DNA from 3 places in the Brevibacillus sp. MCWH genome. Region 2 is predicted to be linked to each of the others. Evidence: riboswitches for the same ligand, from Rfam matches in the RefSeq annotation. Region 2 holds a riboswitch; each other region holds the start of a gene.
The links. A riboswitch is a leader RNA that binds a small molecule or an ion and turns the genes downstream of it on or off. The one in region 2 is predicted to bind cobalamin.
Positions count from the first base shown of each region.

Region 1: it holds a riboswitch for cobalamin, as region 2 does, so the genes downstream of both, ETC00_RS14560 (energy-coupling factor ABC transporter permease) here and ETC00_RS10175 (ribonucleoside-diphosphate reductase subunit alpha) in region 2, are expected to answer to the same signal.
Region 3: it holds a riboswitch for cobalamin, as region 2 does, so the genes downstream of both, cobO (cob(I)yrinic acid a,c-diamide adenosyltransferase) here and ETC00_RS10175 (ribonucleoside-diphosphate reductase subunit alpha) in region 2, are expected to answer to the same signal.

Region 1 is NZ_SDLF01000017.1:26,193-34,043, forward strand. Features, by position in the region: gene ald (alanine dehydrogenase) at 1-638, shown strand, start outside; gene ETC00_RS14555 (quinone-dependent dihydroorotate dehydrogenase) at 969-2,057, shown strand; cobalamin riboswitch at 2,150-2,341, shown strand; gene ETC00_RS14560 (energy-coupling factor ABC transporter permease) at 2,492-3,253, shown strand; gene ETC00_RS14565 (energy-coupling factor ABC transporter substrate-binding protein) at 3,254-3,541, shown strand; gene cbiQ (cobalt ECF transporter T component CbiQ) at 3,538-4,329, shown strand; gene ETC00_RS14575 (energy-coupling factor ABC transporter ATP-binding protein) at 4,333-5,172, shown strand; gene glnA (type I glutamate--ammonia ligase) at 5,391-6,809, opposite strand; gene panE (2-dehydropantoate 2-reductase) at 7,032-7,851, shown strand, end outside.
Region 2 is NZ_SDLF01000009.1:20,288-28,138, reverse strand. Features, by position in the region: gene nagB (glucosamine-6-phosphate deaminase) at 1-308, opposite strand, end outside; gene ETC00_RS10185 (MurR/RpiR family transcriptional regulator) at 332-1,228, opposite strand; gene ETC00_RS10180 (YisL family protein) at 1,502-1,855, opposite strand; cobalamin riboswitch at 2,053-2,252, shown strand; gene ETC00_RS10175 (ribonucleoside-diphosphate reductase subunit alpha) at 2,444-4,663, shown strand; gene ETC00_RS10170 (ribonucleotide-diphosphate reductase subunit beta) at 4,687-5,715, shown strand; gene ETC00_RS10165 (long-chain fatty acid--CoA ligase) at 5,787-7,415, opposite strand; gene ETC00_RS10160 (ROK family transcriptional regulator) at 7,588-7,851, opposite strand, start outside.
Region 3 is NZ_SDLF01000008.1:152,883-160,733, reverse strand. Features, by position in the region: gene cyoD (cytochrome o ubiquinol oxidase subunit IV) at 1-193, shown strand, start outside; gene ETC00_RS09985 (FAD-dependent oxidoreductase) at 356-922, shown strand; gene ETC00_RS09980 (MDR family MFS transporter) at 1,042-2,577, shown strand; gene ETC00_RS09975 (hypothetical protein) at 2,795-3,313, shown strand; cobalamin riboswitch at 3,405-3,618, shown strand; gene cobO (cob(I)yrinic acid a,c-diamide adenosyltransferase) at 3,821-4,369, shown strand; gene cobD (threonine-phosphate decarboxylase CobD) at 4,369-5,478, shown strand; gene cobU (bifunctional adenosylcobinamide kinase/adenosylcobinamide-phosphate guanylyltransferase) at 5,475-6,014, shown strand; gene cobS (adenosylcobinamide-GDP ribazoletransferase) at 6,011-6,751, shown strand; gene ETC00_RS09950 (histidine phosphatase family protein) at 6,748-7,389, shown strand; gene cbiB (adenosylcobinamide-phosphate synthase CbiB) at 7,495-7,851, shown strand, end outside.

The sequences.
Region 1 (7,851 bases), on a different contig from region 2:
CTGGTGTGCAAAAAGGTGAAGTGGTCATCATCGGCGGCGGCATCGTCGGCACCAACGCTGCCAAAATGGCAGTCGGTCTGGGCGCCAACGTCACGATTATCGACGTGAATGCTGATCGCCTGCGCCAACTGGATGACCTGTTCCAAGGTCGCGTGCAAACCCTGATGTCCAATTCGTTCAACATCGCCAACGCCGTGAAAAAGGCGGACCTGCTCATCGGCGCCGTGCTCATCCCTGGTGCCCGTGCACCTCGCCTGGTGACGGAAGAGATGGTCAAAACGATGGCACCGGGCTCTGTGATCGTCGACGTGGCGATCGACCAGGGCGGTTCCATCGAAACGATCGACCGCATCACCACGCACGACAACCCGACCTACGAAAAACACGGCGTGATCCACTACGCGGTTGCCAACATGCCGGGCGCGGTGGCGCGCACTTCCACGCTGGCACTGACCAATGTGACCGTGCCGTACGCTGTGCAGCTTGCCAACAAGGGCTACCGCCAAGCGATTCTGGACAACCGCGCGCTGGCCAAAGGGGTCAACGTGATCGAGGGGAACGTGACCTACAAGGCCGTCGCCGAAGCGCACAACCTGCCGTACGTCTCTATCGACGACGTGCTGCTGGTGAAAAACTGACCGGGCCGGGACGATCCCAGCCGACACAGCAAAACCGTGACCAACTGCCTGCCCTGCCAATCGGGGCAGGCAGTTTTTTTGTCGGGAGATCGGGTTTAAGAGAATACAGGCATAGGGAATGAGGATACTAGTTGCTAGAGGGGCCGGCTGCCTGCAGACGGGAGGAGTAGGAACCGAAACAGCCGTCTGCTGCCAATGGACCAGGGTCTATCCTCGTATCGCGGCAGAAGTTTTTCCGTAACCGAAGGGAAAGGGTACTTCTCTCGTAGTGCGCACCCTTTTGCAAATATGGTATGCTACTAGGCAGTAGAACGAGTGAGGAGTGCAGTGATGTATCAACTGGTCAAAAAATTCCTGTTTAAGATGAGCGCAGAAGAAGCGCATGAGAAGACCATACACCTGCTCCGGTCAGTGGAAAACTCCGCACCGGGCAAAAGCATCCTGAAGATGGTGTATCAGTTCCGCGACGAACGTCTGGAGACAACGCTCTGGGGCATTCGCTTTCCCAATCCAGTCGGCCTGGCCGCCGGATTTGACAAAAACGCCGAAGTCTATCACGCGTTGGCTTCGCTGGGCTTTGGATTCGTGGAAGTGGGCACAATCACGCCGCAGGGACAACCGGGCAATCCGCAGCCGCGGCTGTTCCGCCTGCCGGAGAAGCAGGCGGTCATTAACCGCATGGGGTTCAACAATTACGGCGCCTACACCGCCTCGCAAAACCTGTTGGACTACGCCTATGCCGACATCCCGATCGGCATCAACATCGGCAAGAACAAGCTGACGCCCAATGAAGAAGCGGCTTCCGACTACAGCAAGTGCCTGGACCTGCTCTATTCGTACGGCCATTATTTTGTGATCAACGTCAGCTCGCCCAACACGCCCAACCTGCGCGACTTGCAGGAGGCCAACAGCCTGCGGTCCATTCTCCGCGAAGTGAAGGCCAAGGCGGCCGAACTGGAGATGCGCGGCGCCAAGGCGAAGCCGATCCTGGTGAAGGTATCGCCCGACATGGCGGACGAGCAGATGAGTGACGTGGTCAGGGCCGCGGTGGCTGAAGGGGCGGCCGGCATCATCGCCACCAACACCACACTGTCCCGTGATGGGGTGGAAAACCACCCGTACGCAGAAGAAGCGGGCGGCTTGAGCGGAAAGCCGCTGGAGGAGCGGTCCACCGCCTGGGTGAGAGAAATTTACCAGGAAGTGGGGGACAAGGTGCCGATCATCGGAGTGGGCGGCATCTTCACCGGTGACGACGCCTACCGCAAGATTCGCGCCGGCGCCAGCCTGGTGCAGGTGTACACGGGAATGATCTACCGCGGGCCGGGTATTGCGCGGCAGATTAACAAACGGCTGGTGCAGCTGTTGAAGAAGGACGGGTTTGCCCGCATCAGCGACGCGGTAGGCGTGGACGCACGATAGATAGCGCACCTCGGAGACGATTCTCCCCTCTTTTGCTTTCGCGGGGGCTCGTTTATAATGGACGCAAACGTCCAAGATGGAAAGGAAAAAAACCGAATACAACGGAGCTAGGTGCCCTTATGCGGATAAGGGGTAACAGGGAATCGGGTGAAAATCCCGAGCGGTCCCGCCACTGTAACCAGGGAATTCTCTTTTGACAGGCCACTCGCCGCTCGCCGGACGGGGAAGGCAAAAGAGCGTGATGATCTGGAAGCCAGGAGACCTACCTAGCTGCCGCACCCAACAGCCTTCGAGGAAAGGAGAGGTGAGCCCAGGCAGTACGACTGTTTTGTTTGAGGAAGTAGTCGTCTATTCACATTGCGCAAAGCTCATCCGGCCGGATGAGTTTTTTTCTTGGACGTTGGATGTCGAACCAGATAGGGAGAGGATGCTCGATGAGCCGTTCGCGTTCGTTGATGAGCGGAATGCTTGTGACCGGATTTGTCATGTACTTTCTGCTGAATGAGCCGGAGACCGGACACGCCATGCACATCATGGAAGGCTTTTTGCCGGTGGAGTGGGCGCTGTTCTGGTGGGCCGCGTTTCTGCCCTTTTTCCTGCTGGGCCTGCGCTCCATCAAGCGGCTGGTCCAGGATAACCCCGAGTTGAAGCTGCTGCTGGGGGTGGCGGGGGCGTTTGCCTTTGTTCTGTCCGCATTGAAAATTCCGTCTGTGACCGGGAGCAGTTCCCACCCGACCGGGACCGGCCTGGGAGCCATCCTGTTCGGTCCGCTGGTCATGTCGGTGCTGGGCACCCTGGTGCTGCTGTTCCAGGCCCTGCTGCTCGCCCACGGCGGCTTGACCACGCTGGGGGCCAACGCGTTTTCCATGGCAGTGGTCGGGCCGTTTGTGGCCTACGGGGTGTATCGGCTGGTGCTGCGGGCCAACGGCGGCCAGCGGGTGGCAGTGTTTCTGGCGGCTGCCCTGGCCGACCTGACCACGTACGTGGTGACGTCACTGCAGCTGGCGCTGGCGTTTCCGGCAGCATCCGGTGGTGTCGCCGCCTCGTTCGCCAAATTTGCCGGCATCTTCGCGCTGACGCAGGTGCCGCTGGCCGTAAGCGAGGGACTGCTGACGGTGCTCGTCTGGAACTGGCTGCAGTCGTACAATGCAAAAGAACTGTCGCAACTGCCGCTGCTCAAACGGGAGGGGATGTAAGTGAAACGCTGGTCAAACTGGGTGCTGTTGCTGCTGGTGGCGTTGTTGGCCGTGCTGCCGCTGATATTGGTGAAAGATTCGGAGTTTGGCGGAGCGGACGGCGCGGCGGAAGAAGCGATCAAAGTAGTGGCCCCCGACTATGAGCCCTGGTTCCAGCCGCTTGTGGAGCCGCCGGGCGGCGAGACGGAAAGCCTGCTGTTTGCCGTGCAGGCCGCGCTGGGCGCCGGATTTATCGGATATGCAATCGGCCTGTACCGGGGTCGGTTGAACAACGGCAAAGAACAATGATCGACCAGTTGGATACGCTCGCCTACACCAACCGGCTGCGCCGCCTGTCCCCCGGCTGCAAGCTGCTGTTTGCCGTGGCGCTGATGTTGATCGTCCTGGTCAGCCATCCGCCCGTGCAGATTGCCGCCTTTGTCTGGATAAGCATCTGGATTGTCGCCTACGCCCGCATTCCCTGGCGCGTCTACCTGGTCGGGCTCGTTCTCGCATGTTCGTTTTTGGCCGCGGGAATGCCGGCCCTGTTGGTGGAAGCGGCGCCTTCGTCCGGGTGGAGCAGCGGCGCCAATGTCCTGGCCGCCTGGCAGTGGGGAGGCTGGGTGATTTATGTGACCACGGACGGCGTCGCCCGGGCAGTGACCCTCATGTGCCGTTCCCTCGCGGCACTGTCCTGCTTGTATTTCGTGCTCTTTACCGTGCCGTTTGCCGAACTGCTCCAGGTGCTGCGCCGCATCGGCCTGCCGGCGGTGCTGACCGATCTGGTGATGCTTATGTACCGTCTGGGGTTTGTGTTTCTGGAAACGGCAGCCTGGCTGCGGACCGCGCAAATCGCGAGGGGCGGCTATCAGGGGATTCGCGCGGCGCTCCGCGACACCGGCAGGTTGGTCAGCCGGCTGTTTGCACGTGCGATGCTCCGGTATCGGCAGCTGTACCTGGGCATGATGGCGCGAGGTTTCACGGAGGACTTTCGCGTCGTCAGCCTGTCAACACATGTCCGCTCCAAGCGGCACGAACGGGAGGCACTGGTCGGATGTGTGCTGCTGGCGGCATGGGAATGGTGGATCGGAGGATGAGACGTGACAACGCATGTGCTTGAGTTTGCCGATGTGCATTACACCTATCCGGGCGCCGCTCAGCCTGCGCTCAACGGCGTGACAATGGCCGTGCCGGCAGGCCGGCGATGTGCGCTGCTCGGCCGCAACGGCTGCGGCAAGTCGACGCTGTTTTTGCATGCAAACGGCATTTTTCGCCCGCACAAGGGACAGGTCCTGTGGAAAGGCGTGCCGATCAGTTCGCGGCGGGCAGATCTGCAGGCGCTCAAACGAAACGTAGGGCTTGTGTTTCAGGACCCGGAGCAGCAGTTGATCGCTGCCACTGTCGCCGAGGATGTGTCGTACGGGCTGTGCAATCTCCATCTGCCGGAAGCGGAGATCAGGGAAAAAGTGCGGCGGACACTGGAGGCATTCGGCCTGAGTGAGTGGGCTGACACTCCGGTGCATCATCTGAGTCTCGGCCAGAAGCGGCGGGTGGCCCTGGCCGGCGTGATGGTGATGGAACCGGAACTGCTGCTGCTGGATGAGCCGACGTCCTACCTGGACCCGTGGCAGACGGAGGCCTTTGTCCGTCAGTTGGAGCGCATCCACGCAGCAGGCACGACAATTGTAATGGCGACGCATGACCTGGATTTCGCATACGCCTGGGCGGACTGGGTGTTTGTGATGGATGCGGGGCGGCTTGTGCTGGCAGGGGAGCCGGAGCGTGTCTTTGCCCGTCGGGACATCCTGGAGGTTTTGCAGTTCAAACGGCCCGCCGTGCTGGAACTGTGGGAATCCCTTCCCGGCCATGTGAAAGAACGGCTCGGCCCCGGCCTGCCCAAGACGACGGGCGAGCTGGCGGAGCGGCTGCGTTTGTTGTAGCGTTGTTTGCCCCTTATCCGCGTCGCGTTTTGGAGCGGACGCATTCGACTACTTTGCTGGTTGTCAAGAGAGCGAGCGGGCACCATCACACATGACTGATTTTGCCTGCAAACAAACTGAGACCGAGGCACAATGCCTCGGTCTTTTTGTTGCTTCTGTATTTGCGGCGGATTCGGTTTCTCGCGGTTCCAGATTGGAGGATTGCCCGAGCGCTTGGCTTACAGATCGTAGTACAGTTCGTATTCCTTCGGATTGACGGTGCGCTCCACTTGTTGGATTTCGTCGCGCTTGAGGGCGATCCAGGTTTCGATCACGTCGTGAGTGAAGACGCCGCCCTCCAGCAGGAAGTCGTGGTCGCGTTCCAGCGCGTTCAGCGCTTCTTCCAGCGAGCCGGGTGCGCTCTTGATCTCATGTTTTTCTGCATCGGTGAGGTCGTAGATGTTGCGGTCAACCGGCCCGAATCCCAGTTCGCGCGGATCAAGCCCGCGCTTGATTCCGTCCAGACCGGCCATCAGCATGGCGGCAAAGGCCAGGTACGGATTCGCCGTGGAGTCCGGGGTGCGAAACTCGATGCGAGCCGCTTTCGGCGTCATGGCAGCCACCGGGATGCGGATGGCAGCGGAGCGGTTCCCTTTGGAGAAGACCAGGTTGACCGGCGCTTCATAGCCGGGCACCAGCCGTTTGAACGAGTTGGTGCTCGGATTGGTCAGCGCAATCAGGGCCGGGGCGTGATACAGGATGCCGCCAATGTAATAGAGCGCCATTTGGCTCAGGTTGGCGTAGCCGCCTTTTTCGTAGAAGAGCGGTCGCTCGCCGTCAAACAGGCTTTGATGCACGTGCATGCCGCTGCCGTTGTCGCCGACGATCGGTTTCGGCATGAAGGTGGCCGTCTTGCCGTGTTTGGCCGCCACGTTGCGGACGATGTACTTGAACAGCAGCAGGTTGTCAGCCGTGCGCGTCAGGGTGTCAAAGCGGAAGTTGATTTCCGCTTGCCCGGCAGTGGCCACCTCGTGGTGATGGCGCTCCACTTTCAGGCCGGCTTGGGTCATGAGTGTGCACATCTCATTGCGGATGTCCACCTGTGTGTCAGTCGGCTGCACGGGGAAGTAGCCGCCCTTGTTGCGCACCTTGTAGCCGAGGTTTTGCCCTTCCTTCCCGGTGTTCCAGAACGCTTCCTCGGAGTCGATATGGAAGAAGGAACCGGACGGTCCGGAAGCGTAGCGGACGTTGTCAAACAGGAAAAATTCCGATTCCGGGCCGAAGTAGGCGTCGGTGGCCAGGCCTGTCTGTTTCAGGTAGCGTTCCGCCTTCAGGGCGATGCCGCGCGGGTCGCGTTCGTAGGGAGTGCCGTCGGGATTGTAAATGTCGCAGACGATGTTCAGCGTTTTCGCTTCGACAAACGGGTCGATAAATGCGCTGGCGGGGTCGGGCATCGCCACCATGTCGCTGTCTTCGATGCCTTTATACCCAACCAGGCTGGAGCCGTCAAAGGCGACGCCGTTGAGGAAGGTCCCTTCGTCAACCGCATAGGCGGGGATGGTCACATGATGCTGGCGGCCGGACAGGTCGACGACGCGAAAGTCAACATATTCGATGTTTTCTGATTCAATCAGGGAAAGAACTGATTTCATATCCATTTTGATCACTCCATGGCGAATATTCTTAGGTGAAATTTGTGTTAATGTTCGATTTTTTAATTTCATATTAGCGATTATAGTGTTTGGATTTTTGCGCTGTCAATAGGTTTTATGACGCATAATGTTAGGTTTTATTACATAATAGTGCGGGGTATCGCATCAGCTTCCGTTTTATTAGAATGGAGACAGACTATTTTGAACTAAGATGGGGAGGAAATGCGGATGAACGTATTGGTCTTGGGAGCAGGTGCGGTGGGCGGTTATTTTGGCGCCCGATTGGCGGAAAAAGGGGAAAATGTTACCTTCCTCGTGCGAAAACGTCGGCAGGAACAGCTGTTGAAGCGGGGCCTGCGCGTACAAAGCGTGCACGGCGACATTCATCTCGACCAACCGCAGTTGATCGTCGCAGGTGAAGCAGCAGGGCCCTTTGACGTGGTGATCCTGTCCAACAAGGCCTATCATCTGGACGACAGCCTGGAGTCGATTGCTCCGTACGTGGGCGAACAGACGGTGGTGATACCGCTCTTGAACGGGATTGCCCACATGGAGCAGTTATGGGCGCGTTTTGGACGGGAGCGGGTCCTCGGCGGTCTCTGTTTTATCGAGACGACGCTGAACGAGGATGGCGATGTGGTGCAGACCAGCCCGACGCACGAAGCGGTGTTCGGCGAGTGGGAAGGCGGGCGAAGCGAGCGGGTGGACGCGATCGAACGGGCTTTTGCCGGGACGGCGGCCACGATCAGGGCGAGCGCCAACATCCAGCGCGACATGTGGCACAAGTACCTGTTCATCACCACCTTGTCGGGCATGACCACGTTGATGAACGCAGCGGTAGGGCCGATCCGCGATGCCGTCTACGGGATGGAGCTGACGCGCCAACTGGCCGAAGAGGCGGCCGCCGTGATGCGCGCGCTGCATGCCCCGATCGACGAAGACATCGTCGAGAAGCAGATGAAGACGTTTCAAAATCTGGGCTACGGAATGAAGTCCTCGATGCTGCGCGACATGGAAAAAGGACTGCCGGTGGAAGCGGATCACCTGC
Region 2 (7,851 bases):
CGCGGGATATTGGTCTGCTCCAGCGGGATGTTCACATGGCGAAAAAAGTGTTCCTGCATGAACGTATGGTAGCTTTGCGGATGATGCGGCGGCAGTCCGACGTATTCATCCAGGTTAAACGTCGTCACGCGGGAGAAGTCAACTCCCTCCTCGCGGTGCAGCCGCGCCAGTTCCCGGTACATGCCGATCGGTGTGCTGCCCGTAGCCAGTCCCAGTACGGCAGTGGGTTTGGCTGTCACCACCTGCGCCACGATGTGCGCCGCAGCTTTGCTCAACGACTCGTAATTCTCCGCAATCAGCAGTTTCATGCGCTCTCCCTCCGTCAGCCGCTTCAGTATTTTTTGTCCAGCACCGCTTTTGCCGTCTTTTCCTTGTAGGTCAGCGCTTTCTCCTGGATGCGCATGGCCAGTGCCGTACACAGGATGTCGATGACGTGCAGTTGGGCGATTTTGGCCGCGAGCGAACCGCCCTGCAGCGGCCCTTCCTTTGCTGCCGTCAAAAGCGTGACATCGGCCACGTTCGTGATCGGCGAGCGGCGGTAGTGGGTGATGCACAGCACTGTTGCCCCTGCTTCCTTCGCCACTTTCAGCGAATCGATCGTATCCTTGGTGCTGCCCGACACGGAGATGCCCACGGCGACGTCGCCGGGCCCCAGCGTGGCGGCAGCCATCGCCTGCAGGTGTGCCTCGTAAAAGGCGTCCACTTTCAGCCCCAGGCGCAAGCACGTGTATTTGGCATCCTGGGCCGTCACCCCGGATGTTCCCACGCCGTAAAAGTGGATCGTGTTGGCGGCTTGCAGCAGGTCGACACACCGCTCCAGCTCGACCGGGTCGATGAGCGAGCTGGTGTCACCAACCGCCTGCATGTTGGTGGCCGTCACCTTTTGCGCGATGGTCGTCAGCGAATCCTCCTCCGTTACCTCACCGTGCAGGTTTTTCACCGGATGGACCAGCTCCTGGGCCAGCGCCAGCTTGAACTCCTGGTAGCTGCGAAAACCGATCTTGCGGCAGAAGCGCAGCACGGTGGTTTCGCCCACGCCCGCTTTTTCCGCCAGGTCGATGACGGAAGAGTAAATTACGCTCTCCGTCTGGCTCAGTACGATCTCCGCCACTTTTTGCTCAGATTTGGTAAACGACGGCCGCAAACTCTGAATGCCCAGCAGGGTGGCATTGGTTTTGGCCGCGCCGCCGGACGCGCCGGCCGTCTGCTCTTTCTGATTTACCGTCATCGGCGTCCTCCTCCGTTTATCACCAAAAGAAAACAGCTTTATTCCTACCGCCATTATATGCAAAAGCGGAGCATTCCGCCATATTGATTGATATATGTGGAGAAGTTCTCCATTCTATAACAGACCGTTCTGATTCGCGGCGCACTCCGCTTCCGCGAGCATCCGCCGCTCTTGGCGCCGCTTGTCTTAGCGAACAACAACAAAAAAAGCCTCCACCCGGAACCTTTTGATCCGAGTGAAAGCTTTTCGACGTGTGTGCAAAGCACCTGCCGCCTACACGATTACGCGGTACCCGATCAGGATGACAAGCACCATCAGCGCGAGCGCGCCAACGAAAAATCCGATGCTGGCTTCCTGGCGGCGTGCCCGTCCCAGCGCCATTTCCATCAGCCCGAAGACGACAATCCCCAGCAGTCCCTTCACATAGTACAGGACGTCTCCCGTGTGGAACTTAAACAACATCCAACCACCCGTCACGACCACGATCACCATCATCACGCGCAGAAACATGTGAACGATGTTGCCCACTTTTTCCTTGCCGAGACGGAAAAGGATGTACCCGACGATCAGCAGGATGAATGCCACTTCCCAACCGCCTACGTGGGCTTTAAGATACGCATAGCTCACCGTTTGCTCACTCCTTGCCCAGTGCAATCTCCTTACTCGTCTCATTATAACAGATTGGCAAGGGAAAAGCAGGGCGCGCAATGCTTGGCGGTTTTGTGACAGCTAGTCACTGGACCGGACCCGCTTTTTTGGAAGCTGCCAGCCAAGATCAGTCTTCCCTCCCACAACATATTGTGTTATAGTACCTTCATACAACCATATATAGTGTGCTTTGTGGTGCGCTTGCCCAGGATTCCGGCAAGCGCTTAAAAGGGAAGACCGGTGCAAGTCCGGCGCGGTCCCGCCACTGTAAATGGGGAGCGACTCTGTCAGATGCCACTGTCGATCGCATCGACGGGAAGGTTCAGAGAAGCGATGATCCATGAGCCAGGAGACCTGCCACAAAGACAACACCGTTGGAACCACGAGGATGGGGAGGTGTGGAATCGGTCATTCGCGGCGTGCCGCTCTTTCGGGCGCACGTTCCGCTTTGACACAGGCATGTTTGTTTCCACATGGGCAACATCAGCATCCTCTACCCGGCGGGAGAGGATGCTTTTTTCATGAACCGCAAAGGAGAGGGATAGATTGCAAACGGTTGTCTCTGACATTGACCAACGTATTACATCGCTGATTGGCGACATTCTGGCCGATTTTCCCCGGCTGCGCGCAGATGCCGTCATCCAGTCGGCGGCCATCAGAGCCAAACACAAAACGCTCACGGAACAGGAAGCGGCAAAAATCGTTGCCATGTCGGCCGCCGAACTGATTTCCAAAGAGGAGCCGGAATGGACCTACGTCGCCGCCAGGGCGTACCTCGCTGCCCTGTATCACGAAGCGGCCCGCAGCCGGGCGTATTCCTTTAGTCCTGCGCGTCCCTACGGTTCGTTTTTGAACCTGTTGAAACAGCTGGTGGAAAAGGGCATTTACAAACAGGAACTGCTGACCGCCTACCGTCCGGAAGAGATTGCGGAGCTGGAACGGGAGATTGATCCGGAAAAGGACAAGCTGTTTACCTATTTGGGGATCGTGACTCTCGCCGAGCGGTATTTGGCGAGGGATTACACCGGCAGCCTGTATGAACTGCCCCAGGAGCGGTTTATGGTCATCGCCATGCACCTCATGCTGCAGGAACCCCGCGAAAAAAGACTCGCGCTGGTAAAGGAAGCCTACTGGGCGCTCAGCCATCAGTACATGACCGTGGCAACGCCCACCATGGCGAATGCCGGCAAAGCACGGGGCGGACAGCTCTCCAGCTGCTTTGTCGACACGGTCGACGACTCTCTGCAGGGCATCTACGATTCCAACACCGACGTCGCCCGGCTGTCCAAGATGGGCGGCGGCATCGGCGTGTACATGGGAAAAGTGCGGGCGCGCGGCTCTTCCATCCGCGGCTATGAAAACAAATCCAGCGGGGTCATCCCGTGGATTCGCCAGCTGAACAATACGGCGGTCAGCGTCGACCAGCTCGGAACGCGCAACGGCAGCGTTGCCGTGTATCTCGACGTGTGGCACAAGGACATCCTGGCGTTTCTCGATTTGAAAATGAACAACGGGGACGAACGCCTGCGGGCGCATGACATCTTTACGGGTGTGTGCATCCCTGATCTGTTCATGGAAGCGGTGGAAAACCGGGCCGAGTTTCACTTGTTTGATCCGCATGAAGTGCGCACCGTCATGGGCTTTTCGCTGGAGGATTGCTACGATGAGGAGCCCGGGCGCGGCACGTTCCGCGAACGGTACGAGGCGTGCGTGCGGCATCCCCGCTTGAGCCGCGTGACGGTACCCGCCATCGAGATCATGAAGCGGATCATGATCTCCCAGCTGGAGACGGGCACGCCGTTCATGTTCTACCGGGATACCGTCAACCGCGCCAACCCCAACAAACATGCGGGCATGATTTACTCCAGCAATTTGTGCACGGAAATCCTGCAGAACATGTCGCCCACCACGGTGACAGAAGAAGTGCTGCAGGACGGAGAGATCGTGATTCGAAAAACGCCGGGCGATTTCGTCGTCTGCAATCTCTCCAGCATCAACCTGGGGCGCGCCGTGCCTGCCAACGTGCTGGAGCGGCTGATCCCCATCCAGGTGCGGATGCTGGACAACGTGATCGATGTGAACCGGATCGACGTCCTGCAGGCCCAGCAAACCAACAAAAAGTACCGGGGCATCGGGCTGGGAGCGTTTGGCTTGCATCATCTGCTGGCGCTCCAGGAAATCAGATGGGAAAGCGAAGAAGCGGTCGCCTTCAACGACCGGTTGTTTGAACGCATCCATTACTTGACGATTCGCGCCTCCCTGGAACTGGCGAAGGAAAAAGGCGCCTATCCTCTCTTTTCGGGCAGCGAGTGGGAAAACGGCAGCTATTTTGCCCGCAGGGGCTACAATTCGCCCGAGTGGGAGGCGCTGGCCAAAGAAGTGGCCCGGCACGGCATTCGCAACGGGTATCTGATGGCGGTCGCTCCCACCGGCTCCACGTCGCTGATCGCCGGCTCCACCGCTTCCGTCGACCCGGTGTTTGAACCGGTCGCCTACGAGGAGAAGACGACGTACAAAATCGCCAATCCCGCTCCCGATCTGACTGCCCGCACGATGTGGTACTACAAGGGAGCGTATCACCTGGATCAGCACTGGTCGATCAGACAGGCGGCCGCCCGCCAGCGCCACCTCGATCAGGGGCAGAGCATCAATTTGTACGTCCGCCCCGACATCCACGCCAGAGAGCTGCTGCAGCTCCATCTGGAGGCATGGAAGCAGGGGCTGAAGACGACCTACTACGTCCGCAGCCGGGCCGTAGAGATTGATGAGTGCGAAGCCTGCACCTGATCGCGGAAAGGAGAACGGATATGCTGCAGAAGCAAAAGGTATTTGATACAAGCGCGCCCAACAGGTCAACCAAAATCATCAACGGCGAGTGTTCCGGGGTGTTGAACTGGGATGATATCCGCCACCCGGCGATGTACAAGCTGTACAAGGTGCTGATCGCCAACCACTGGATTCCGTCCGAGATTTCGATGAACAAGGACAAGCAGCAGTTTGCCGAACTGACGCCGATCGAACAGGACGCCTTCAAGAAGATTATCGGGCTGCTGGCTGTGCTCGACAGCATGCAGACCAACTTTGTGACCGATGTCGGCCAATACTTTACCGACTCGTCCCTGGTGGCCATTGCCGCCATTATCAACCAGCAGGAGGTGATTCACAACCAGTCCTACTCCTATGTGCTCTCCAGTCTGGTCGACTACCAGACGCAAAAGGACGTGTTTGAATACTGGAAACACGACCAGGTGCTTCTGGAGCGCAATCTGTTCATCGCCGACATGTACCAGCGCTTCCGGGACGACAAAACCCCCCAGACCTTCCTGGAGGCGCTTGTCGCCGACATGATTCTCGAAGGGGTCTTCTTCTACACCGGGTTTGCGTTCTTCTACAATCTGGCCCGTCATCAAAAGATGCTGGGAACCAGCCAGATGATCAGCTACATTCAGCGGGACGAGGCGCAGCACACCTACTTTTTCGGGGAAGTGTTCCAGCTCCTGCTGGCCGATTTTCCCGAACTGGATACGGAACAAAACCGCTTCTTTGTGTATGAAAAGATGAATCAGGCGGTTGCATTGGAGATGAAATGGGCCCGCCATGTGCTGACAGGCGTCGAGGGTATTGACTTTGACGAATTTGACCGCTACATCCGCTATATTGTCAACAAGCGGTTGGACATGATGGGTCTGGAAAAAGCGTATGAGGGCGTGGATAACTGCATGCCGTGGATTCGGCCGTTTTCCGACGAAGCCCTGAATCAAACCAAAACGGACTTCTTTGAAGGAAAATCCCGAACGTATGCCAAGGTGACAAAAGAAAACGGATTTGACGAGCTGTAATGGCGAAAAACAACTTTTGTGTCAACCAAAAAACCAGCGGGCAGCCAATATCCCGCTGGTTTTTCCGTTGCTTACCGGACATCTGTTTGTGCGGTGAAATGATGCTGGAACTGTTCCCGCAAGGCGCGTTTCATGAACTTCCCCACGGTCGTCTTGGGAATCTCGCTTACGAAGACGATGTCATCCGGCAACCACCATTTGGGAAACTGCGGAGCCAGGTACGCGAGCAGCTCTTCTTTGGTCACCTTGCCTTCGCTGCCCGCCTTTGGCACCACGCAGGCTACGGGCCGCTCGTCCCACTTGGGATGGGGAACTCCGATGCAGGCCGCTTCCAACACTGCCTCGTGGGCCATGAGCGCGTTTTCGAGATCGACGGATGAAATCCATTCGCCGCCGCTCTTGATCAAATCTTTCGTCCGGTCGACCAGCTTGATGGTCCCTTCTTCGTCAATCGTCGCCACGTCCCCTGTATGCAGCCATCCGTCGATAAACGCCTCCTGGGAGCGTTCATCCCGGTAATACTCATCAGCAATCCACGGTCCGCGGACGAGCAGTTCTCCCATTTCCTGTCCATCCCATTTCACTTCACCATGGGGTCCGACCACCTTGACTTCCAGCCCGGGTACCACCATCCCCTGCTTGGCGTACACATCCAGTTTGGCTTCCAACGGCAAATCCTGCTGATAGCTTTTCAGGCGGGAAACGGTAACGAGGGGGCTGGTTTCGGTCATGCCATACGCATGCAGGACAGGGATGTTGAACTTCTCCGCGTACGCCTTGATCATCCCTCTGGGCGCAGCGGAACCGCCGCAGACGATGTTGCGCAGGCTGCTGGTGTCGTAACGTCCTTTTTCCAGCTCCTGGTACAGGCCCAGCCAGATCGTCGGGACACCTGCAGCAACGGTTACCTTTTCGGATTCGATCAACTCGGCCAGCAGCTGCGGAGTGAATCTGGGGCCGGGCAGCACTTGGGTCGTCCCGAACCACGTAGCGGCAAACGGAAGTCCCCAGGCATTCACGTGAAACATGGGAACGACCGGCATGCAGACATCGGACTCGGACAGCGCGAGCGAATCGACCAGCCCAATGCCCATGCAGTGCAGGACAATGCCGCGGTGCGTGTACACTACTCCTTTCGGCTTCCCTGTCGTGGCTGACGTGTAGCACATGCCGGCAGGTTCATTCTCCTGGATATCGATGGGGTACTCAAAATGGGGATCGCCCTCCCGCAGCAATGCTTCGTACGAGTAAAGCGGTTGGAGGCTGGAGGCGGGCAGTTCCTCGTGATCCGTCATGAGGATGTACGCCTTCACTGAATGGAGGTGATCCTTGCAGCCCTCAATGAGCGGCAGCAGGTCTTCGTCGATCAGCAGCACCTGATCTTCTGCGTGGTTGATGATGTACGTGATGTGGTCGGGGGAAAGACGAATGTTGATCGTATGCAGCACAGCTCCCATCCCCGGGATGGCGAAATACGCCTCAAGGTGCCGATGGTGATTCCACGCCAGTGTCCCTACGCGATCGCCGCGCTTGACGCCCAATTTTTTCAGGGCACTCGCCAGCCGGCGCGTTCGTTCGCCGATCTCTCCATACGTCAACCGATGAATCCCGGTCGCCGTTCGGGAGATCACCTGTTTCCTGGAAAAGTATTGTTCCGCCCTTTCCATCATAGGCGCGATGGTCAACTGGACATTCATCATGCGCCAACCACCCCCTGCACAAGTACAATTATTATTTTGAAAATACATACTATTTTATACTATATTGCCGTCCGAAATCCTTCTGCAAACGAGAAACGAGCCCTGGGTTGCCTGCCTGCAAAACCCAGGGCTCACATTTGTTTCGGGGTACGTGCCTAAACGCCTGTCACATCTATGTCGCATAATCAGGAGCGAACAGTTTTTTCAGCACCAGCGTGACCGCGCCGATCGCCGTGGCGTGATCGCCCAGCCTGGAGAGTGTGATGGACGCGGCTTCTGCGGGCGTCTGCAGCGCCCGGTTGCGCACCGTCTCGTTGACCGCCTGCAGCAGAAAATCTCCCGCTTTGGCCACTCCTCCGCCGATGATCACCCGTGCCGGATTAAGGACGTTGATTACAGCGGCGATCCCGATGCCCAGGTAACGTCCCGCAGCCTG
Region 3 (7,851 bases), on a different contig from region 2:
TACTGCACTGGTTGTTGCAATCATGGCGATGGCCGTTCTGCAGCTGTTCGTACAGTTGTTCTTCTTCATGCACATCCGCGAAGGGGAGAAACCCCGCTACAATGTGCAGGCACTGATCCTGGGCGGAGTGATCGTGCTGACGATCGTCGCCGGCTCCATTTGGGTCATGAGCTTCAACACCATGGTGCAGTAAGGTCGAAAGACAAGGCGAAACGAGGCGAAACCTCTTGGGCTATCAAGCTCAAGAGGTTTTTTTGTTGAGACTGGCCCCGATGTGCCCGGTGGATTTTCTTTTTTCCATACTTGGTATATGATTAAGTTGGGTATCATAAAAACTGGAAGGGGGCATGTCAGAATGTACGAGATTGCGATTATTGGGGCAGGACCGGCAGGAGCCAGCGCGGCGCTGTTTACGGCGAAGGCTGGCAAAAAAACGCTGCTGATCGACAGTGACAAGAGCATCACCAAACGAGCCTGGGTGGAAAATCACTACGGCGTAATGGAGATCACCGGGCCTGACCTGGTGGATATCGGGAAAAAGCAGGCGGAAAAATTTGGCGCGGAATTGGTGTCCGGCCAGGTGACCAACATCGTCAAAACGGAACAGGGCTTTACGCTGGAGACAGACAGCGCAGGGACGTTTGAAGCGAAACACGTGATTCTCGCTACCGGCATCCTGGTCGATCTGGCGGAAAAGATCGGCGTGGCGACCAAGCCCGGCACCGAGCCGCGGATCAAAACGGTGATTGACGTCGACCGGGACGGCAAGACCAGTGTGGAGGGCATTTGGGCGGCCGGAACGTGCGCCGGCGTCAGTGTGCATACGATCATCACCGCCGGTGACGGGGCCAGGGTGGCGATCAACGTCATCAGCGAGCTGAACGGCGAGCGCTACGTCGACCACGACGTGCTAAAAAGCTGATACTTGTTGAAATTTCCATATCCTTCTCTCCGTATAGACCAGGAGGGAAGGTTTATTTTTTCCGGGCCACATTGGCAATAATCAAGTTCATAGAGAAGTTGAAAGAGGAGGAGATCGGCGTGATTGCCAAGAAGTCGAATGTGAAATTTGTGGTTGCCGGGCTCCTGCTCGGTCTGTTGATGGCGTCCATGGACAACACGATCGTCGCCACCGCGATGGGTACGATCGTCGGCCAGTTGGGCGGTCTGGACAAGTTTGTCTGGGTCACGTCGGCGTACATGGTGGCGACGATGGCGGGGATGCCCATCTTCGGCAAACTGTCCGACATGTACGGCCGCAAACGGTTTTACGTGTTTGGGTTGATCGTGTTTTTGCTCGGATCGATCCTCTGCGGGACGGCAGGCAGCATTGTTCAGCTCAGCATCTACCGGGCCATCCAGGGGATTGGCGGTGGAGCGCTGATGCCGATTGCCTTTACGATCATTTTTGACGTGTTCCCACCGGAGAAGCGGGGGAAAATGACTGGCCTGTTCGGAGCGGTGTTCGGCACGTCCAGCGTTGTCGGTCCCCTGCTCGGCGCCTACATCACCGATTACTTTGGCTGGCACTGGGTCTTTTACATCAACGTGCCGATCGGTCTTCTGTCGCTCTGGTTCATCTCCGCGTACTACAAGGAGTCGCTGGAACACAGCAAGCAGAGCATTGACTGGTGGGGTGCGATCACGCTGGTGGGAGCGGTGGTCAGCCTGATGTTTGCACTGGAGCTGGGCGGCAATCAATTCGCCTGGGACTCTGCGGTGATTCTCGGTCTGTTTGCCGCGTTTGCCGTGCTGTTTGCCGTGTTTTTGTACGTGGAGAGACGGGCGGCCGAGCCGATCATTTCGTTTTCCATGTTCAGACAGCGGCTGTTTGCCGCGAGCAATATGGTGTCTCTTCTGTACGGCGCGTCCTTCATCATCACGACCGTCTACATTCCGATCTTTATCCAGGGAGTGTTTGGCGGCTCGGCGTCCAACTCGGGGCTGCTGCTCACTCCGATGATGCTCGGATCGGTACTCGGCAGCCAAACGGGCGGGATGCTGACGACGAAGACCAGCTACCGCAACATCATGCTGCTGTCCGCCGCCTTTTTCCTGTCCGGCTTGTTTTTGTTGGGGACGCTGACACCGGAGGTCTCGCGCAGTCTGGTGACCGTCTACATGGTCCTTACCGGGTTTGGCGTCGGTTTTTCCTTCTCCGTCCTGGGCATGGCTGCGATCCACAACTTTGACATGCGTCAGCGCGGTTCGGCCAGCTCGACCAACTCGTTTTTCCGCTCGCTGGGCATGACGCTGGGCGTGAGCGTGTTTGGAATCGTACAGCGCAACCTGTTCCAGAGCGGCTTGGAAGAGGTATTTGCCGGTGGAAGCGGCATTCCGGCAGGGGGGCTGGTTGACCCGCGGGCGGTGCTGACTCCGGAAACCCGGGCGTCCATTCCGGCACCTGTCCTGGAGCAGATTACCGCAGTCCTCTCCTCGTCGATTGCGCAGACGTTCATGTGGGCGCTGATTCCGGCCTGTCTGGCGGTCGTAGGGATCCTGCTGATGGGCAAAGAGCGGATAAGCATACCCGCTGCACAGGTACGGCCCAAAACAGCGGAGCGGGGAAGAAGATAAACTAAAAGGCGAACACAGCCCTCGTGCACCGGAATGATCTCCGGCTGCATGCAGGGCTGCTTTTTTGTGCGTGGAGCATTATCAGATCAGGCCTGATTGGTTCGGGCGGGTTCAATAAATTCCAGCAATATAATATTATAGTAAATATTGGTAGAAGGTAAATGCAAGCGTGACGTGTTTTCGCTGCTGTTCAAAGAACGAAGGGGGACAAACCATTTTGCAAGGAAAAACGTACCTATATCTGATTCCCGCAGTCATGGCCGCGATCCTGGTCGCCTGTTATCCCTTTGATTTATTTGACAGAATCTTCGTACTCCCACCCGAAAGACAGACGGTCCGTGAAGAAGAAGTGCTGCAAACCGTTGCCAGGATAAAAGACAACGTAACAATCGGCTCAACCAAACAAGAAGTCGCCGCACTGTTCGGTGACAGGTACGTTCTCGTGGATGACCAGGGGGATCTCGAAAACGGCTGTGATGAATTCTGGCTGTACCGCTTTTTCACCGAGGAGGATTACCAGTCCTCTGTGCCCGACCATGTCATTGATCAAGAGGGGATTCGCAGCGGAAAAGTAGGAGCCGCCTTCTTCATCGGCTGGAAAGATGAACGAGTCTACCTGTACACCATCGCTTACCTTCAAGGCCCCAATCGCAATCTGCATGTTTACTCCAATGTGAATGGAACCAGAGCAGAAGAAATTTTGAATCCAGATGGCTCGATGGCGCCCGTCGATTAAAAGTCAGCCCATTGCCCGCTCGCTTTTTCCTTCCTATCCACGGCCACTTTTGTTATGATGGAGACAAGTGCCGGTCATGTGCGGCACCGACAACTGCATACGGCAAACAGGTCTTCACCTGCGCGGACGCTTCCGGGCGGGTGAAGTTAAAAGGGAAGTTTGGTGAAAATCCAACGCGGTCCCGCCACTGTAAGAGGGGAGTTTTCCTTCGCGGCGACAGCCATCCACTGCTCCAGCGGGAGTGGGAAGGAGAAGGAAAGCGGCGATCCTCAAGCCAGGAGACCTGCCTGTTTTGCGTGAGCACTGATTTCCTTCGGGTCAAAGGAAAAGGTGAGGATTGTCGTGGACGTCGTGTCGACGCTTTGCTTCCTTTGGTTTTCGAGGAAAGCAAAGCGTTTTTTAATTGTATCTGAAAAGACACCGTGAACGGTAGATGAGCTGGCACAAGGGGCGGACCGTTTGGCATCGCGTCCCTGGTTGGCCGGCCAGAGGGGGAGGAAATGGTCGATGAACAAATCCGACAACAAGCGAGGACTGGTCCTGGTGTACACCGGGGACGGAAAAGGGAAGACAACGGCGGCGCTGGGGCTGGCCGTACGGGCGACCGGCCGCGGCAAGCGTGTGTTGGTGGTACAGTTTATCAAGTCGCCGGAACGCACCTACGGGGAAAAAATCGTCTTTGACCGGTTGGGCATCGAGATGGTGCAAAAAGGCATCGGCTTTACCTGGACGAAAACGCCCGAGGAGCACCGCGCCGCTCTGCGGGAAGCGTGGCGATACGCCAAGGAGCAGGTATTGGGCGGCGAATACGACATGGTGATTCTCGACGAATTGAACAACGCGCTGGCGATTGATCGTTTTCCCGTAGCGGACGTGCTGCCGCTGGACGATGTAGTGGACACGATCAAAAACAGGCCGAGCCACGTGCATCTGGTGATTACGGGACGGGACGCGCGGCCGGAAATCATCGCGATTGCCGATCTGGTAACGGAGATGAAAGCGGTCAAGCACTACTATGACGAAGGCATCCCCGCCGTGCTGGGGGTGGAGTATTGATGACCGCCGTGTTGGAGGTGTTCGGTCACGGCGGCGATCTGGTTACGGCGGCGGAGCGCTTCGGTGTGGAAGTCGGGCAATTTGTCGATTTCAGCGCCAACATCAACCCGCTGGGCCCGCCTGCCCGCGTGCTGGAAGGACTGCGGGAGGTGCTGCCTCGGGTGGTTCACTATCCCGATCCGGGGCACCGGTCGTTTCGCAGCGCATTGGCGGCAAAGCTGAACCTGCCGGCATCGTGGCTTCTGCCGACCAACGGGGCGGCCGAGGCGATGGCCCTGGCGATCCTCGCACTGAAGCCGCAGACGGTCGGCATCGTCACGCCTTGTTTTTCCGAATATGCCCAACTTTCCAGGCAGTTCGGCGCCCGCGTGCTGACCTGCCCGGGGCGGGAAGATCGCGGCTTCAAGCCGGACGAGGCGGAGCTGGACCGGCTGTTTGAACAGGCAGACCTTGTCTTTGTCGGTTCTCCCAACAACCCGACCGGCCTCTTGTATGAACCGGAAGAACTGCTGCGGATGGCCGGCTGGACCGACAGGACAGACACGCATCTGGTGATCGACGAGGCGTTTCTCGACTTTGTCGCGGAGGAGCGTCAGTTTACGCTGGCAGACCAGCTTTCCCGGTTTCCGCGCGTGCTGGTGATGCGCTCGCTGACGAAGATGTTCGCCATTCCCGGGCTGCGCCTCGGCTACGCCGTCGCCGTGCCCGCGCTGATTGAGCGGCTGCGGGAAAAGCAGGTCAGCTGGAGCGTCAACAGTCTGGCGCTTGCGGCCGGGGAGCTTTGCCTGGAGGAAGCGGACTACGAAGCGAAAACCAGACGGCTGATTGCCAAAGAGCGTTCCTATCTGTCCGGTGCCATCGCGCAGGAACTGGGCTGGCGCGTCTGGCCGGGCGAAGCCAACTTTCTGCTCGTGCGCTGTCCGGCTCAGATAACGGCGGCGGAACTGCAGGAGCTGCTGGGCAGACGGGGCATCTTGATTCGCAGTTGTGCCATGTACCCCGGCTTGACGCCCGGTGATTTTCGCATCGCAGTCCGCACCCGGCCGGAAAACGACCGCCTGTTGACGGCCTTGCGGGACGTCTGGCGTGAAAGGAGGGAGCGGCGCTGAGCCTGATCGTCGTTACCGGAGGCGTCCGCTCGGGGAAGAGCCGCTTCGCCGAAAAACTGGCTGCACAGGCGGGAGGCCCCGTCTTGTACGTGGCCACCGGCCAGGCATGGGACGAGGAAATGAAGCAACGGATTGAGCGGCATCGGGCGCGGCGGCCCCGCAATTGGGGACTGGCCGAAACAGATGGCACCCTGGCTGTGACCCTGCCGCAACTGAAGAGGTATCCGGTGGTGCTGTTGGACTGCCTGTCGACGTGGGTCAGCACACGGCTGATGAGTGTGCCGGAAGCGTCCTGGCGGGACGAAGCAATCGGGCGGGCGCTCCTGGAGGAAGCGGAGCAGTGGCTGGATGAAGCCTGCAGCGACGGCCGTACCGTTATCGCCGTGACCAGCGAGGTGGGTCTGGGCGGCGTCGCGATGACCAAGCTGGGCCGCTGGTTTGCCGACGTGCTGGGCGACGTCAACCAGCTGGCCGCCAGCCGGGCTGATACGGTCTATGCCGTTTTGGCAGGCATTCCCTGGAGGATAAAAGGATGAACGCGTTTTTTCATGCACTGTCGTTTTTTTCCCGCATCCCTGTTCCCTGGCTGCGCCCGTCGGAAGAGGCCTGGAAGAAGAGCGTCGTCTGGTACCCGGCTGTCGGACTGGTGATCGGCCTCGTGCTGTGTGGGGTGCATCAGGCGGCCTTGTGGGCGTTTGCGCCGCTGACTGCTGCCGTGTTGACGATGGCCTGCTGGGTCTACATCACCGGCGGACTGCATCTGGACGGCTGGATGGACCTGGCCGACGGTCTGGGCAGCAGCCGGCCGCGGGAACAGATGCTGGCGATCATGAAAGACAGCCGGACCGGAGCGATGGGGGTGCTGGCGGCGATTGTGCTGCTTCTGGTCAAGACGGCGGCGCTGGCCGAGCTCGACCATTGGCAGCTTGCCGCCTGTCTGCTGCTGGTGCCCGCCGCCGCACGCACGCATGTGCTGCTGGCGATCCGCTGCTGGCCGTACGTCACCGGAGAAAAGGGCGTCGGCAAAAGCATCGGCGAGGCGCTCCGTCCTTTCCACATCGGCGCCGGTTATCTTTTTGTGCTGGCGTTGGGCTGGTGGCTTGCCGACATCCGGGCGGTGACGGCTGTCGTGCTGTCGCTCGTCATCAGCCTGCTGTTTGCCCGCTCGGTCGCCGGCAAGCTGGGCGGCCTGACCGGCGACTGCTACGGCGCCCTGATCGAGAGCGCCGAAGCCGTGATTCTGCTCATCCTGATCGGGAGCTGGTGGCCGTGAGGTGGATCTGGGTGAGACACGGACAGACGGAGGAGAACCGCACCGGCCGCTACCTGGGACACAGCGATGTGCCGCTGAACGAACACGGCTGCGCCCAGGCGGAGCAGGCAGCCCGGATGCTCGCTTCGGAACGCCCGGCGGCGCTTTACACCAGCGATTTGCTCCGCTGCCGGCAAACGGCGGAACGGCTGGCAGCTGTCTGGGGACTGGGGCCCCGCGCCGTGCCCGCCCTGCGCGAGCTGTCGTTTGGCGCGTGGGAGCGGCTCACCTATGACGAGCTGATGGCACGGGACGGCGAACTCGCCCGCCGCTGGTACGACAATCCGTTTGACTGTGCGCCGCCGGGCGGGGAAACCCTGACCCAGTTGGGGGAGCGGGTGGATCGCTGGCTGATGCAGCTGATGAGGTCTGTTTCCATGGACGATACCGTCTGTCTGGTGACCCACGGCGGTGTTATCCGCTGGTTTCAGGCGGCCTGGGTGGAAAACGATCCCCGCCGCTACTGGCAGGTGGACGGCGTGGGCCACGGCGGCGTTATCGTCGCTAAGTGGGACGGACGCCGCTGGACGGCGGCACGGATGGAAGACAATCCTTCTGCATCGGGCGAGAAGCATGTTTCCATGCAGAGCAGCTTGTGAGCCCTGCCGCAGAGCGGCGATTTGCGGGAAAAAAAAGCCCATTCCTGCCTCCCGCATGGGTAATAGAACGGAACCACCGCGTGTGGAAACAAAGAGAGGGACGAGATGAACGAGGCATTGATATTGCTGGCAGCGTACGGGATAGACCGGGTGGTGGGCGATCCGCGCAGTCTGCCGCATCCGGTGGTCGGAATAGGCTGGTGCATCATGGGGCTGGAGCGGCTGCTGCGCGCGCTGGTCAAGCGGGAAGAGCACCTGAAAGCGGCCGGTATTTTGTTCCCGCTGTTGATTGCAGGCGGCAGCCTTGTCGTCACCTGGGCACTGCTGTACGCGGCGGGATGGGTCCATCCCTGGCTGGCCATCGCTCTGGAAGTCTGGCTGATTTCCACCACCATTGCCACCAAAGGCTTGGCCGACGCCGGCATGGAGATTTTTCACCACCTGCAAAGAGGTGATTGGGCG